Linked DNA regions of Prochlorococcus marinus str. MIT 0918. The main gene of each other region encodes a partner of the protein of the gene in region 2 in a complex. Links are inferred from orthologs where the notes say so. Each region holds a gene or a part of one and is shown on either strand. Other genes may lie near its edges. The genes, in order: O5636_RS06660 and O5636_RS07890.

Region 1 (6,076 bases), 240 kb from region 2 along the record:
TTTAGAAAATGTAGATATTATTGTTCTACTTCTTGGAATATCTATACTTCCTTCTAAACCTTTAATCAGTAAAAAATTTTCTTCATTTAAAATATCAAATACTTGGACATGTCTTTTTTCAGTTGGCGAATGAACAAAACCTGAGATTATCATATGCTCACCTCTGTGAGCTGACCAAACTAATTCCATACTAGCTATTGGAGGTCTTTTACCAATCTCTTCTCTATAGTTAATAAGGCTATCTGCAATAGGAAAATGATTTGGTTGATAGATAAATGCTAAACCATACTTATCAAAACCTTCTTGTACTTTGTTTATATTTAACTCTCCTAGTTTGAGTCCAAGTTCATTAAATAATTCTTGAGTTGTAATTCCATACTTAACAGGCATTCTTCCTGAACCATGAAGAATAACTGGTTGTGATGCATCTATTAGTAATAACGAGGTTAATGGATATATGGGTGCTGTTTTATTTCTTCCATCAAATGGCATGCCAAATGAAAGTGGTCGGCATTTATTTTTGCCTGAATATATTTTTGGCCCTAGATTGTTATAGGTATCTATCATTCCAGCAAGTTCTATTGGTTCTGGCCGTCTAATACGGTGAGCAATCATAAATGCTCCAATTTGAGCAGGACTAGGATCACCTTGAAGCATTAGTTGGAGAGCATCTGCTGATTCTTCTCGTGTCATTCCTCGGCTAGTGTGTTCTCCACTACCTATTTTGCGTAAGTAGCTTTTGAAGCGTTCTTTATTGGCAGATGTTTTGTTCATGAACGATCGGCAGCTAGGGACTGTTTACTTAGTAGGGTCTGGCCCTGGAGACCCTGACTTGTTAACTGTTAAGGCATATAGGCTGCTTAGTCAATGCGATGTTCTTGTATATGATGCTTTAGTTCCTCATGAAATTCTTGAAGTAGTAAAAGATGGATGTAAGTGCATTTTTGTAGGAAAAAGAAAAGGTCATCATTCGACTCCTCAATTTAAGACTAATAAACTGCTTTTAGAGTTAGCCCATAGTAATCATTTTGTGGTTCGGTTAAAAGGTGGAGATCCTTTTGTTTTTGGTCGAGGTGGAGAAGAGGCAGCTTATTTGAAAAAACATGGAGTTTCTGTAGAAGTTGTTCCTGGGATTACTTCTGGTATGGCAGCCTCGACGTATTTCGGTATTCCACTTACGCATCGTCTTGCAGGTAGTTCAGTTACCTTTGTTACTGGTCATGAGGGCATTGATAAAAAACGCCCTCTTGTTAATTGGAGGTCTCTTGCAAAAGCAAGCCATAGTTTGGTGATTTATATGGGAGTTCATAATCTGAGTTATATCGTCAATGAATTATTATTAGCTGGTCTTTCTCCAAAGACTCCATCAGCGGTTATTCAACAAGCTACAGTTATTGGACAAAGGTGTTTAACAACTTCTTTAGAAATGTTGGTCAAGGAAGTAGAAAAACAGCAATTCACTTCACCATCAATAGTGATCATTGGCGAGATAATTAATTTTCAAATAACCTCATGTGCACCACCACCAGCAAATGTTACTATGCCTATTTCTTTTTAATGGTTGACTATTAATAATGTTCGCCACAGCTTTTCTACATTGTTATACCTTTTGAGGTCAATGTTATTTACTTTTGTGATTGGATGGCAGCTCAGACTATTAATTAATATCCATTGATCATCATTTTTAGGTGTAGGTGAAATTTTTGCTTCTTTTATGATTCCTTTTTTTAACCCTTGTTCTCTCATGACACCAGGAAGGCACCCACTTTCCATTCGTGGAGTTAACCACTGATTTCTTCTAAGAATTATTATGTTAGCAGTAGTTCCGCATGAGAGCTCACCATTCGTGCTTAATAGTAAGGCATCATCATATCCATGTAGTTGAGACTCACTACGAGCTTGAATAGATTGAAGATAGGAAAAAGTCTTACATTGACTCAATCTGCTGTTGGCATTTCTTCGTTCATAACAACTAATTTTTGTAGAGATTGGAGTAAACGAAGGATTGTATTCATTAAGTTCGAACCAAAATCTATGATTAGGTGCTTCATGATCTTTATTTAAATAATTAATACCCCTATTCTGATTACTACCTCTACTCCAGTTAAGTCTAAGAACCCCATTTTTTTGCGACAATGATGCACGAATAATAGCTTCATTAATTAATGGAATTAAAGTCTCTTCTTTTGGAGGTGGTTCCATTCCAAGTAAAATTGAACTTTTTGTCCAACGTTGTAGGTGATTAGTAAGTAATTGAGGTGTGCCTTTGAGAATTAGAATCGTTTCGAAGATACCATCACCTAAAGTTACTCCTCGATCTCTAATTGGTAATTCAACCTCAGAATCACTAAGCCAATAACCATCAAGCCAACTAATATTGCTCATCAAAAATTATTGTTCTAATGCTTTTATAAGAGGCTTTAGTTTCCAATTCAACTCTTCGGCTTCATTAGAGGGATCTGAATCAGCGACAATGCCACATCCAGCATGAACTCTTAAGTTGGATTGATCCTTCAAAAGAGAACGTATGAGAATATTGCTATCAAATTGACCATTCCAATCTAGATGTAAGAAAGACCCACAATATGGTCCTCTTGCGATAGGTTCCATTTCATATAAACGTTTGCAGGCTCTTATTTTTGGAGCACCTGTAATTGACCCACCTGGCCAACATGATTCTAAAAGGTCTACCCATGTTTTGTTATGGTTTAATTTTCCTTGAATAATGGAAGTTAAATGGTGTACTTGAGCATAACTTTCTAAGCCAACTAATTGTGTAACCTTGATTGTTCCTGGCTTGCAAACTTTTCCTATATCATTTCTTAGTAAATCTACAATCATAATATTTTCTGCTCTATCTTTTATACTACTAACTAAATCAGCGGCTAAGTCAGCATCCTTTTGAGGACTAGAACTTCGTGGTCTTGTACCTTTGATTGGACTAGTTTCTACTACCTTATTTGGTAAAACCTTAAGGAAACGTTCAGGTGATGTAGATATTACTGCTTCACCAATCGCATTGCCTGTTGCAACAACTAAACCTGAAAATGGAGCAGGACAATAATTTCTGAGTTTTTGGAATAGATCAATAACTGAAAGATTTAAAGGTATTTTTGTTATACAGCTTGTAGAGAGATTCGCTTGAAAGATATCTCCTTCTTTAATGTAATTTTTTAGAATGGCTACTTTTTTACTATATTCACTTTCATCCATTGTCCACTCCCAATTTTGTTCTGGGATTGATTGAGATTTAGTTGCATTGGTTAGTGATTCATTAGAGGATATATCTTTTAATAAGTTCAAAAATGTAAGAAATCTTGTATGGTCAACTCCTTCTATCCATAGCTCATTCCTATATAAATCAAATTTGAAAATAGGATCGTGTCTGGCCATCCATAACATAGCCATTGAGTCTTGTTTCCAAGGATTATTAGGTTCAATCCAAGCGCCTGCTTCATAACTCAGCCAACCACTCCAATGGCCTGAATCAATTTTTCTTAATAATTCAAAAGGGTTTTGAGAGCGTGAACTGCTTGGCAAGCCATGGCTACAAATATGTTCAATTGGATCAGCACCTAGTATCACCCAGCGCCCATTTTTACTGCCATCACTATCTAACCAAACTAGCCCAGGCTCTCCATAATGCTGCACTAATTTTTTTGCAACAATAAGTGGATCAATCCAGTTGCAACGTTCTCTTAGAAGACTACTCATTTAGTTAATGCTCTACAAATTTAAATAGCCGGCTTTCATAAGAGCATCATTGCGTATTCGACAACTATCACATACTCCACATTCTTTATCTCTACCATTGTAACAACTCCATGTTTGTTCAATAGGTACACTAAGCCTTATAGCCTCTTGAATTATTTTAAGCTTATTCCAGTGAATTAATGGTGCCCACAGTTTAGTTCCTTTACCTTCCCTACCAGTTTTACTTCCAAGATTTGCAAGATTTTGATATTGCTTTAGGTAATCAGGTCGACAATCTGGATAGCCTGAGTAATCCATTGCGTTTATGCCAAGTACTAATTGATTTGCTTGTTTAGCCTCAGCTAGACTAAGACCAATAGCTATAAAAACAGTATTTCTGCAAGGAACGTATGTATTAGGAATAACTCCTTTTTGAACACCTTGATGAGGTATTGATTGTTTGAGATCAGTTAAAGAAGATCCGCCCCAAGTTGATAAGTTAATATCAATTATATGATGCTCTAATAACTTAAAGTGTTTAGCGAGTGTTTGAGCAGCCTTTAATTCACGTTTATGCCTTTGTCCATAATTAAACGATAAGCCAATAACATTGTTACCTTTTTCAAGAGCAATAGCAGTAGCAGTAGCAGAATCTAATCCTCCAGATAATAATGTAATCGCTGTAGGTTTGGTTATTAATTGCATTGATTTATGGATACTAATTTTAATTACTTTGAATCAAGTGATAACTATAGTTGCAGAACCCTAATATTAAAGAATCTCTAACCATTTGTGAGTTTGAAGGCTGAGTCTCCATTGAGGATGTTTTTTAATATATTCAATTGTAAGTCTTGTTCCTTCTTTGCTATTCCATCCAGGCTGAAGAAATAGATGTGGTTCGAGAATATCTTGTTTTTTATAAGTAACTGTTTGATAAGCTGTTTGCTTTTCATTTTTGGCTAATTTTGCCATTTCTTCTGCAAAGGCTAGATCTTCTTTTCTATGAATGACTACTTTTAATTCGTCACATGCTAAAAGAAGTGATTTTTTAGGATGACAATGGATTTTTGGAGAAAGAGTGATCCAATTGATTGCACCGGAGATAGCATTAACTCCACTTGTTTCTAGGTGTATTGCTATTGGATTGCTTTCTTTACGAGTTGTAAGAGCTTTGATTTCTCTACATAATTTGTTTAGGTTATGATGCAACGGTTCTCCTCCGGTGAGAACTACAAACTCTGCTCCTTTTGATTGGGCGAATTTTACTTCTTTTGCAAGATCTGATGTAGATATTTGTTTTTGAGATCGGATAGGCCATGATTCTTTTGTGTCACACCAAGGACAGCCTACTGTGCACCCTCCTAGGCGGATAAAGAATGCGCTTTTTCCAAAATGCAATCCTTCTCCTTGCAGAGAATGAAATGTCTCCACAACTGGAAGTATAGAACTCATTCATTGCCTCTCGAACTTTTGATTGCATTATTTGATTGCTTTAATGCTTCTTGTGGTGTGCTAGGCAAACGTAATTGAGCTGCTTTAATGAGCCCTTTAAATAAAGGGTGTGGTTTTCCTGGCCTAGATAAGAATTCAGGATGGTATTGACATGCTGTAAAAAATGGATGAGTTTTTAATTCGATTAACTCTATTAATCTACCATCAGGAGATGTTCCACTAATAGTGTATCCAGATTCAAGAAAAAGATTTCTATAGGAGTTATTAAATTCATACCGATGTCGATGTCGCTCATAAACAACTTCTTCTGAATATAACTTTTGCCCTAATGTATTTGAGGTGAGTCGACAAGGGTACACACCTAGTCTCATTGTTCCCCCTAGATCCATTACATCTTGTTGCTCTGGCAGTAAGTGAATAACAGGATGTTTCGTGTTGGGATCTAATTCCGAGCTAGTTGCACCCTCTAAGCCAGCAACATTCCTAGCCCATTCGATGACAGCACATTGCATTCCTAGGCATAAACCAAGAAAAGGGATTCTTTGTTCTCTAGCCCATTTAATAGCAGTAATTTTTCCATTAACACCTCTATGTCCAAATCCTCCAGGAACTACTATTGCATCTATACCTTTTAAAAGATCTTCTGGACCTTCTGCTTCTATCCTTTCTGCTGAAATCCAATGAATATCTAAAGAGGCATTGTTTTCAATACAAGCATGGCGTAAGGCTTCTACGACAGAAAGATAAGCATCATTTAATTGAATATATTTCCCTACAAGAGCTACTTTGACTGATGGACCAGGGTTACGTAATTGATGTATTAATCTTTCCCATTCTTTTAAATCACATTCATGATTAGTTAGATTGAGGATCTGCAGTATTTCTCTACATAATCCTTCTTGCTTTAAAGAAAGAGGAACTGAGTAAATAC
Region 2 (6,016 bases):
CTGTGTTAGCTAATCAATTTGATCTTGGGTTACAAAATCAAGCAATATCTTTTAATAGGCATTGAATTACTTGATCGGCAAGAGGAATATTCATTAATCGTTCGACTTCTCTTATGCCTGTTGGACTTGTGACGTTTATTTCACTAAGCATTCCTCCAATTACATCAATCCCTACAAAAAATAGACCTTCATTTTTAAGAGAAGGGCCTAATTCATCACAAATGTTCTTTTCTCGAACTGTTAGCTCTGTAGCTTCAGCATTACCTCCTAAAGCAAGATTACTTCTAAAATCCCCGTATTTTGGTCTACGGTTTATCGCACCAAATGGATCCCCATTGACTAATAGAATTCGTTTATCGCCTTCAGTAACTTTAGGAAGAAATTTTTGCATCATTACAGGCATTTGTTCTTGAGTTGTGACTAGTTCAAGTAATGCATCAATGCCTTCTGCTGCATTAGCTACTCGAATCACACCTTGACCTCCTTTTCCACCTAAAGGCTTTAAAACTACTTCGCCTTGTTCTTTTGCAAAATCCTTTAATTCGTTGACCCTACTTGCTACCAATGTAGGGGCCATTAATTTGCTGAACCTTAGTGCCCCAAGCTTTTCATTCCATGCTCTAAGGGAAGAAGGTTTATTCAGAACTAATACTCCATCCCGTTCTGCTACTTCTAGTAAATGAGTTGCATATAAGAAAGCTTCATTAACAGGAGGGTCTTTGCGCATCCAAATGCAATCAAATGCATTTAAATCAAGATTCACTGGTTCTCCTAGAGTTATCCATGGATCAGGGATAATAGTTCTGGCTACAACTCTAGCTTTTGCTCCGATTGCTTGAAGGTCTGCAGGGGTGCATCCCCAAACCTCAATAGAAGCTCTATGAGCTGCTTCTATCAAGGCTGCAGTTGAATCTTTTGCAGGATTGATTAGCTCAATAGGATCAAGGACAAATAATTGTTTCATGGCATTTATTGATGCTGCTCAATTAGGGCATCTAATTCATTCGAGCCTTCAAGAGAATAAAGTTCATCACACCCTCCAATTCCTTGATTATTAATGAAGATTTGAGGCACTGTTGTGCGCCCACTAGCTCTCTCGGTCATTTTTTGGCGAGCTTCTTGGTTCCCATCTATTGGGAGCTCTTCATATTGAATGCCTTTACTATCAAGCAAAGCTTTTGCACGAATACAAAATGGACAATATTGCCAGGTGTAGATTTCAACTTTTGCCATAGTTAAGCAATAGGTTGCTGCTTATCCTAAGGATGGTTGGTAAAATTTAAAGTTAATAGTTGTTTTTTTATTTTTACTTGTGCAAGATCTTACTGATTTTAAGAAAACAATTTCTGTTTTAACTAAGCGTCTGAAGAATTCTCAAGACTGTCTTTGACGTACCTCGTTTAAATGCACTTCAACAAGATCTTGAGCAGATTGCTGCGCAACCTGAATTTTGGACTGATCAGCAGAAGGCGAAAAAACAGATGCGCCAACTTGATGAGGTTAAGGACCAATTAACTAAATTAGCCCAATGGCATAGTGCTATAGATGATGCTAACGCTTCTTTAGAGCTCTATGATCTTGAACCTGATGAGCAAATGCTGGGAGAGGCTAAAGTTGGACTGAATAAATTGCAAGCAGAACTTGATCTTTGGGAATTGGAGCGTTTGTTAAGTGGTCCTTATGATAAAGAAGGAGCAGTATTGGCTATAAATGCTGGTGCTGGAGGCACAGATGCTCAAGATTGGGCTCAGATGTTATTACGTATGTATACTCGATGGGCAGAAGGGCATGGAATGAAAGTAAAACTTACTGAACTTTCCGAAGGTGAAGAGGCCGGTATCAAAAGTGCAACAATTGAGATAGAAGGCAGATATGCTTATGGTTATTTGCAAAATGAGAAAGGAACCCATCGTTTGGTTCGGATTTCACCTTTTAATGCAAATGCAAAACGTCAGACAAGCTTTGCAGGCGTTGAAGTTATGCCACAATTAGATGATAATGTTCAGCTAGAGATTCCTGAAAAGGATTTAGAAATAACTACGAGTCGATCAGGTGGTGCTGGAGGACAAAATGTTAATAAAGTTGAGACAGCAGTGCGTATTCTTCATATCCCTACTGGGTTAGCTGTTCGTTGTACCCAAGAGAGATCTCAACTTCAAAATAAGGAAAAGGCGATGGCTTTATTAAAGGCAAAATTGATGATTATTGCACAAGAACAAAGAGCTGCAGAAATTGCAGATATAAGAGGTGACATAGTGGAAGCAGCATGGGGTAATCAAATTAGAAATTATGTTTTTCATCCTTATCAAATGGTTAAGGATTTACGTACTTCTAAAGAATCCAATGATGTTGAAGCTGTGATGAATGGGGATTTGGATTTATTTATTCAATCTCTCCTTTTACAAGGAATTGAGACTAAAAACAATCAAACTCATAATTAAATTTTAATGAACCACGATTCTTCTGAAACAACTTCTAATAAGAGAACCCCACCTCCAAGCTTTATTAAATTAGCCATGAAAAATATGGTTAGAAAGGGTGGCCAAAGTCTAATTCATTTTGGTTTTACAGCTATTGGTTTTATCGCTTTTATTGTATTTATAGCTGTTCTTGGAAGACCATCATTCCCTCACTAATATATTGATGACTAAGCCACTAATTTCAAAAGATTTTTTAGATGTGGATCTAGCATTTAAGGCTTACGAGTTAGATAATTTTACTGATGGACAAGATAGTAAAGGAGTCGACTGTTTAATCAACGTTGATTTTTGGACCTTGGAGTTTAAAAATTGGATTACGACTTTACGTCAGATTCCTTCAGTGATTGGCCCTAAGATAATTAGAGAACATAATTATTTTAGTATTGGTTTGGTATTTACTGATAACCTTTCCATTCAAAAATTGAATGCACAATGGCGTCATATTGATAAGCCCACAGATGTACTTTCATTCCCTGTGATTGATGAAAATATTATTTCTCCGTATGATCAATTTGTAGAGTTGGGTGACATCATTGTTTCAGTAGACATGGCGCAACAACAAGCAAAATTGCATGAGCATTCTTTCGTTTCAGAATTAAGATGGTTAGTAAGTCATGGTTTCTTACATTTGCTTGGATGGGACCATCCTTCCTCAAAAAGACTTAAAGAAATGTTGTGCCTTCAAGAAAAATTACTTGATACCAAGCTTTTACCGACGCTTGAAACATGTATTACATTTGATCAATGATTACATCTGATTCAAATTTAAATAAAGCTGATAAGGTTTCAGATATAGCTACTCAACGTGAGAAAATCTCAAGACGAGGTGCATGGGCGATTGCTAAAGATTTACCAGCGAGCTTTAAATATGCGGCTCAAGGTTTAGGATATGCTTTTTTGAGCCAACGAAACTTTCGTATTCATATTGTTATTGGTTTATTAGTTAGTATTTTCGCTGTTTGGTTGGAATTGCCAATTCACGATGTAGCTATCTTAGTTATTACCATTGCAACTGTTTTAGTCTTAGAATTAATAAATACATCTATAGAAGCAGTAGTTGACCTTGCAATTGGAAGACGTTTTCATCCTTTAGCTCGTATAGCTAAAGACTGTGCTGCAGCATCTGTTTTGGTAGCTTCGGTAGCTTCTTTTGTCATAGCACTTCTTTTGATTGCACCCTCGTTTTTAAAGAGAATTGGCTTTTAACATGGATTGATTTTATGCTTTTAGTTATTGACAATTACGATAGTTTTACTTTTAACCTTGTTCAGTATTTTGGAGAGTTATCGACAAAATACTCTGTTGCTCAAGATATCTTGGTGAAACGTAATGATGAAATCTCATTAATGGAAATACAATCATTATCACCTGATGCAGTGGTACTTTCTCCTGGCCCAGGAGATCCGAATCAATCAGGTATTTGTTTAGAGATTTTGAGTGAATTGTCCGGCTTGAAGCCTATTCTTGGTGTTTGTTTAGGGCATCAAGCAATTGCACAAACTTTTGGTGGCAAAGTTGTAAGAGCTAATGAGTTAATGCATGGAAAAACTTCCAAAGTTTTTCATAATGGTCAAGGGATTTTCAAAGGTATATCTGATCCACTTGTAGCAACTAGATATCATAGTTTAATAGCTGAAAAGAAATCATTACCACAATGTCTTGAGGTTACTGCATGGCTTGAAGATGGCACAATTATGGGTATTCGACATAGAAAATATCAGAATCTGTTTGGAGTTCAGTTCCACCCTGAAAGTGTTCTTACACAATCTGGTCATCACTTATTAAGTAACTTTTTAGGATTAGCAAAATCCTAAAATTTCTTTTTCTTTTTTGATTTATGATAGGTAAACTCTTGCTATTACGATCCATTTTTAAGCCAGTATGTTCTTTCTTAGTAATGACAACTACAGCGTTGACTTTACCAAGTATTGTGAAAGCTTTAGAAATTACAAGTTTTGGCCATAGTTCATTATTAATTAAGGGAGGAGGACATTCAGTTTTATTAAATCCATTTAAAGCTGTGGGGTGTGCGGAAGGTTTAGCCGAGCCCAATGTTCATGCAGATATTGTTCTTGCAAGTTCTGAGTTGGCAGATGAAGGACATTGGAATAAAAAAGGTGTATTTTTTGTCAAACCCGGTTCTTATAGGATTGGTCGTTTACGTTTGGAAGGCTTCTCTGCATTGCATGACCGTTTAGGGGGAAGGCGTTTTGGTTATGGTACATTTTGGCAATGGCAACAACAAGGAGTTAATATTACACATCTAGGAGGTATTGCTGGCCCTATTAACTATCAAGATAAGTTACTTTTAGGACGCCCTGATATTTTGGTTATCGGAGTGGGAGGTGGAGCTAAAGTATATAACGCTAAAGAAGCTGCAGCAGTGATTAATGAATTGAATCCAAAAATTGTTATACCAGTACAATATCTTCGAGGTAAAACACTTAAAAACTGTGATCAATCAGGTATTAAGCCATTCTTAGAAGCTACTAAAGGGATAGAAGTTCGTAATGTTGGTAAAACCTATAGTGTTCCAAGGAGTCTTCCTCAAAAGACCACTATTCATTTAATGCCTTAATATCGTCTGCTTGTAGATATGCTTTCCAAAAGCTTTTCATTTGACTAGTCGTTCCAATACTGACACGCAGAGAACCATTAAGAAGCGGTTTGTTTGCCATGCTTCTGACTAGTATCCCTGATGATTTTAGAGATGATTCTACGCTATTAACTGATCTGTTTGGCCAAAGCAAGAAATAATTACCGGCTTCTAGATGATGCTTTATATTGTGACTTTCTAATTGATCTTTTATCCATTCCCTAGCCTTGAGTACCTTTGCGACGTAATCATCGATGTATGCTTGATCTTTAAGAGCTGCAAATGCTGCAGTTACCGCAAAGCTATTAACATCATAAGGACCAGTGACACGATAAATACGATCAATTACTTCATGATGAGCTATGGCAAACCCTATGCGCAATCCTGCAAGTCCAGATGTTTTGGAAAGTGACCTTAGTACAACAATATTTGGGACTGCCTTGAAATTGATTGTTGACAAGACACTCTTTCCTAAGAATGCTTCATAGAGTTCATCAATGACTATTAGTGTTTGAGGAGATATTTTCGCTAATTCAATAATTTTCGTCGGAGATAAATGAGTGCCTGTTGGATTATTAGGGTTGCATATAATTAATATCTTCGGGTTATGTTTGATTAAAGATTGGTAGATTTTGTTAAAAGGAAAAGAAAATCTGTTGCCTTCATATGGAATTTGAATGGTTTCCATTCCTTGCATCGAAGCACAAGGTTGGTAGTAACCAAAAGTTGGTTGTGTTGTGAGAAATTTTTTCTTTTTATCTCCATAAGCATAAAAAATTGAATGGATTGCAGCATCAACGCCATTAAAGAGGCCTACCTCTTTAGGAGTAAGTAAATGACTTAGCCCTGAAGCGTTGAGGTTTTGAGAAACTGCTTCTTGCAAACCATCATATTCAGGATAAATAGAAATTTGTTCTGAGGAGATGTTTTTAATCGCTTC

What was found.
Region 1: the proteins of O5636_RS07890 (region 2) and O5636_RS06660 are in contact, whole or in part, in a solved structure (PDB 8RP0), measured with the Escherichia coli proteins. The link is inferred for Prochlorococcus marinus str. MIT 0918 from one-to-one orthologs.

Annotation. Positions count from the first base shown.
Region 1 is NZ_CP114780.1:1,209,484-1,215,559, reverse strand. Bases 1,554-4,523 are described here. They hold O5636_RS06660 (anthranilate synthase component I family protein), read right to left. Parts: upstream 3,715-4,523; coding sequence 2,392-3,714; downstream 1,554-2,391. Other genes in these bases: O5636_RS06650 (7-carboxy-7-deazaguanine synthase QueE), read right to left, coding at 4,465-4,523; queC (7-cyano-7-deazaguanine synthase QueC), read right to left, coding at 3,727-4,398; O5636_RS06665 (aminotransferase class IV), read right to left, coding at 1,555-2,385; cobA (uroporphyrinogen-III C-methyltransferase), read left to right, coding at 1,554-1,558. Outside these bases: O5636_RS06675 (anthranilate phosphoribosyltransferase family protein), read right to left, coding at 1-774; more of cobA, read left to right, coding at 773-1,553; more of O5636_RS06650, read right to left, coding at 4,524-5,145; O5636_RS06645 (CTP synthase), read right to left, coding at 5,142-6,076. UniProt on the Escherichia coli protein: Part of a heterodimeric complex that catalyzes the two-step biosynthesis of 4-amino-4-deoxychorismate (ADC), a precursor of p-aminobenzoate (PABA) and tetrahydrofolate.
Region 2 is NZ_CP114780.1:1,453,314-1,459,329, forward strand. The notes cover bases 2,588-5,497. They hold O5636_RS07890 (anthranilate synthase component II), read left to right. Parts: upstream 2,588-3,700; coding sequence 3,701-4,294; downstream 4,295-5,497. Other genes in these bases: O5636_RS07875 (DUF3285 domain-containing protein), read left to right, coding at 2,588-2,636; ybeY (rRNA maturation RNase YbeY), read left to right, coding at 2,644-3,228; O5636_RS07885 (diacylglycerol kinase family protein), read left to right, coding at 3,225-3,686; O5636_RS07895 (MBL fold metallo-hydrolase), read left to right, coding at 4,378-5,058; O5636_RS07900 (pyridoxal phosphate-dependent aminotransferase), read right to left, coding at 5,039-5,497. Also shown: O5636_RS07855 (isochorismate synthase), read left to right, coding at 1-65; gshB (glutathione synthase), read right to left, coding at 38-964; grxC (glutaredoxin 3), read right to left, coding at 970-1,233; more of O5636_RS07875, read left to right, coding at 2,448-2,587; more of O5636_RS07900, read right to left, coding at 5,498-6,016. UniProt on the Escherichia coli protein: Part of a heterodimeric complex that catalyzes the two-step biosynthesis of 4-amino-4-deoxychorismate (ADC), a precursor of p-aminobenzoate (PABA) and tetrahydrofolate.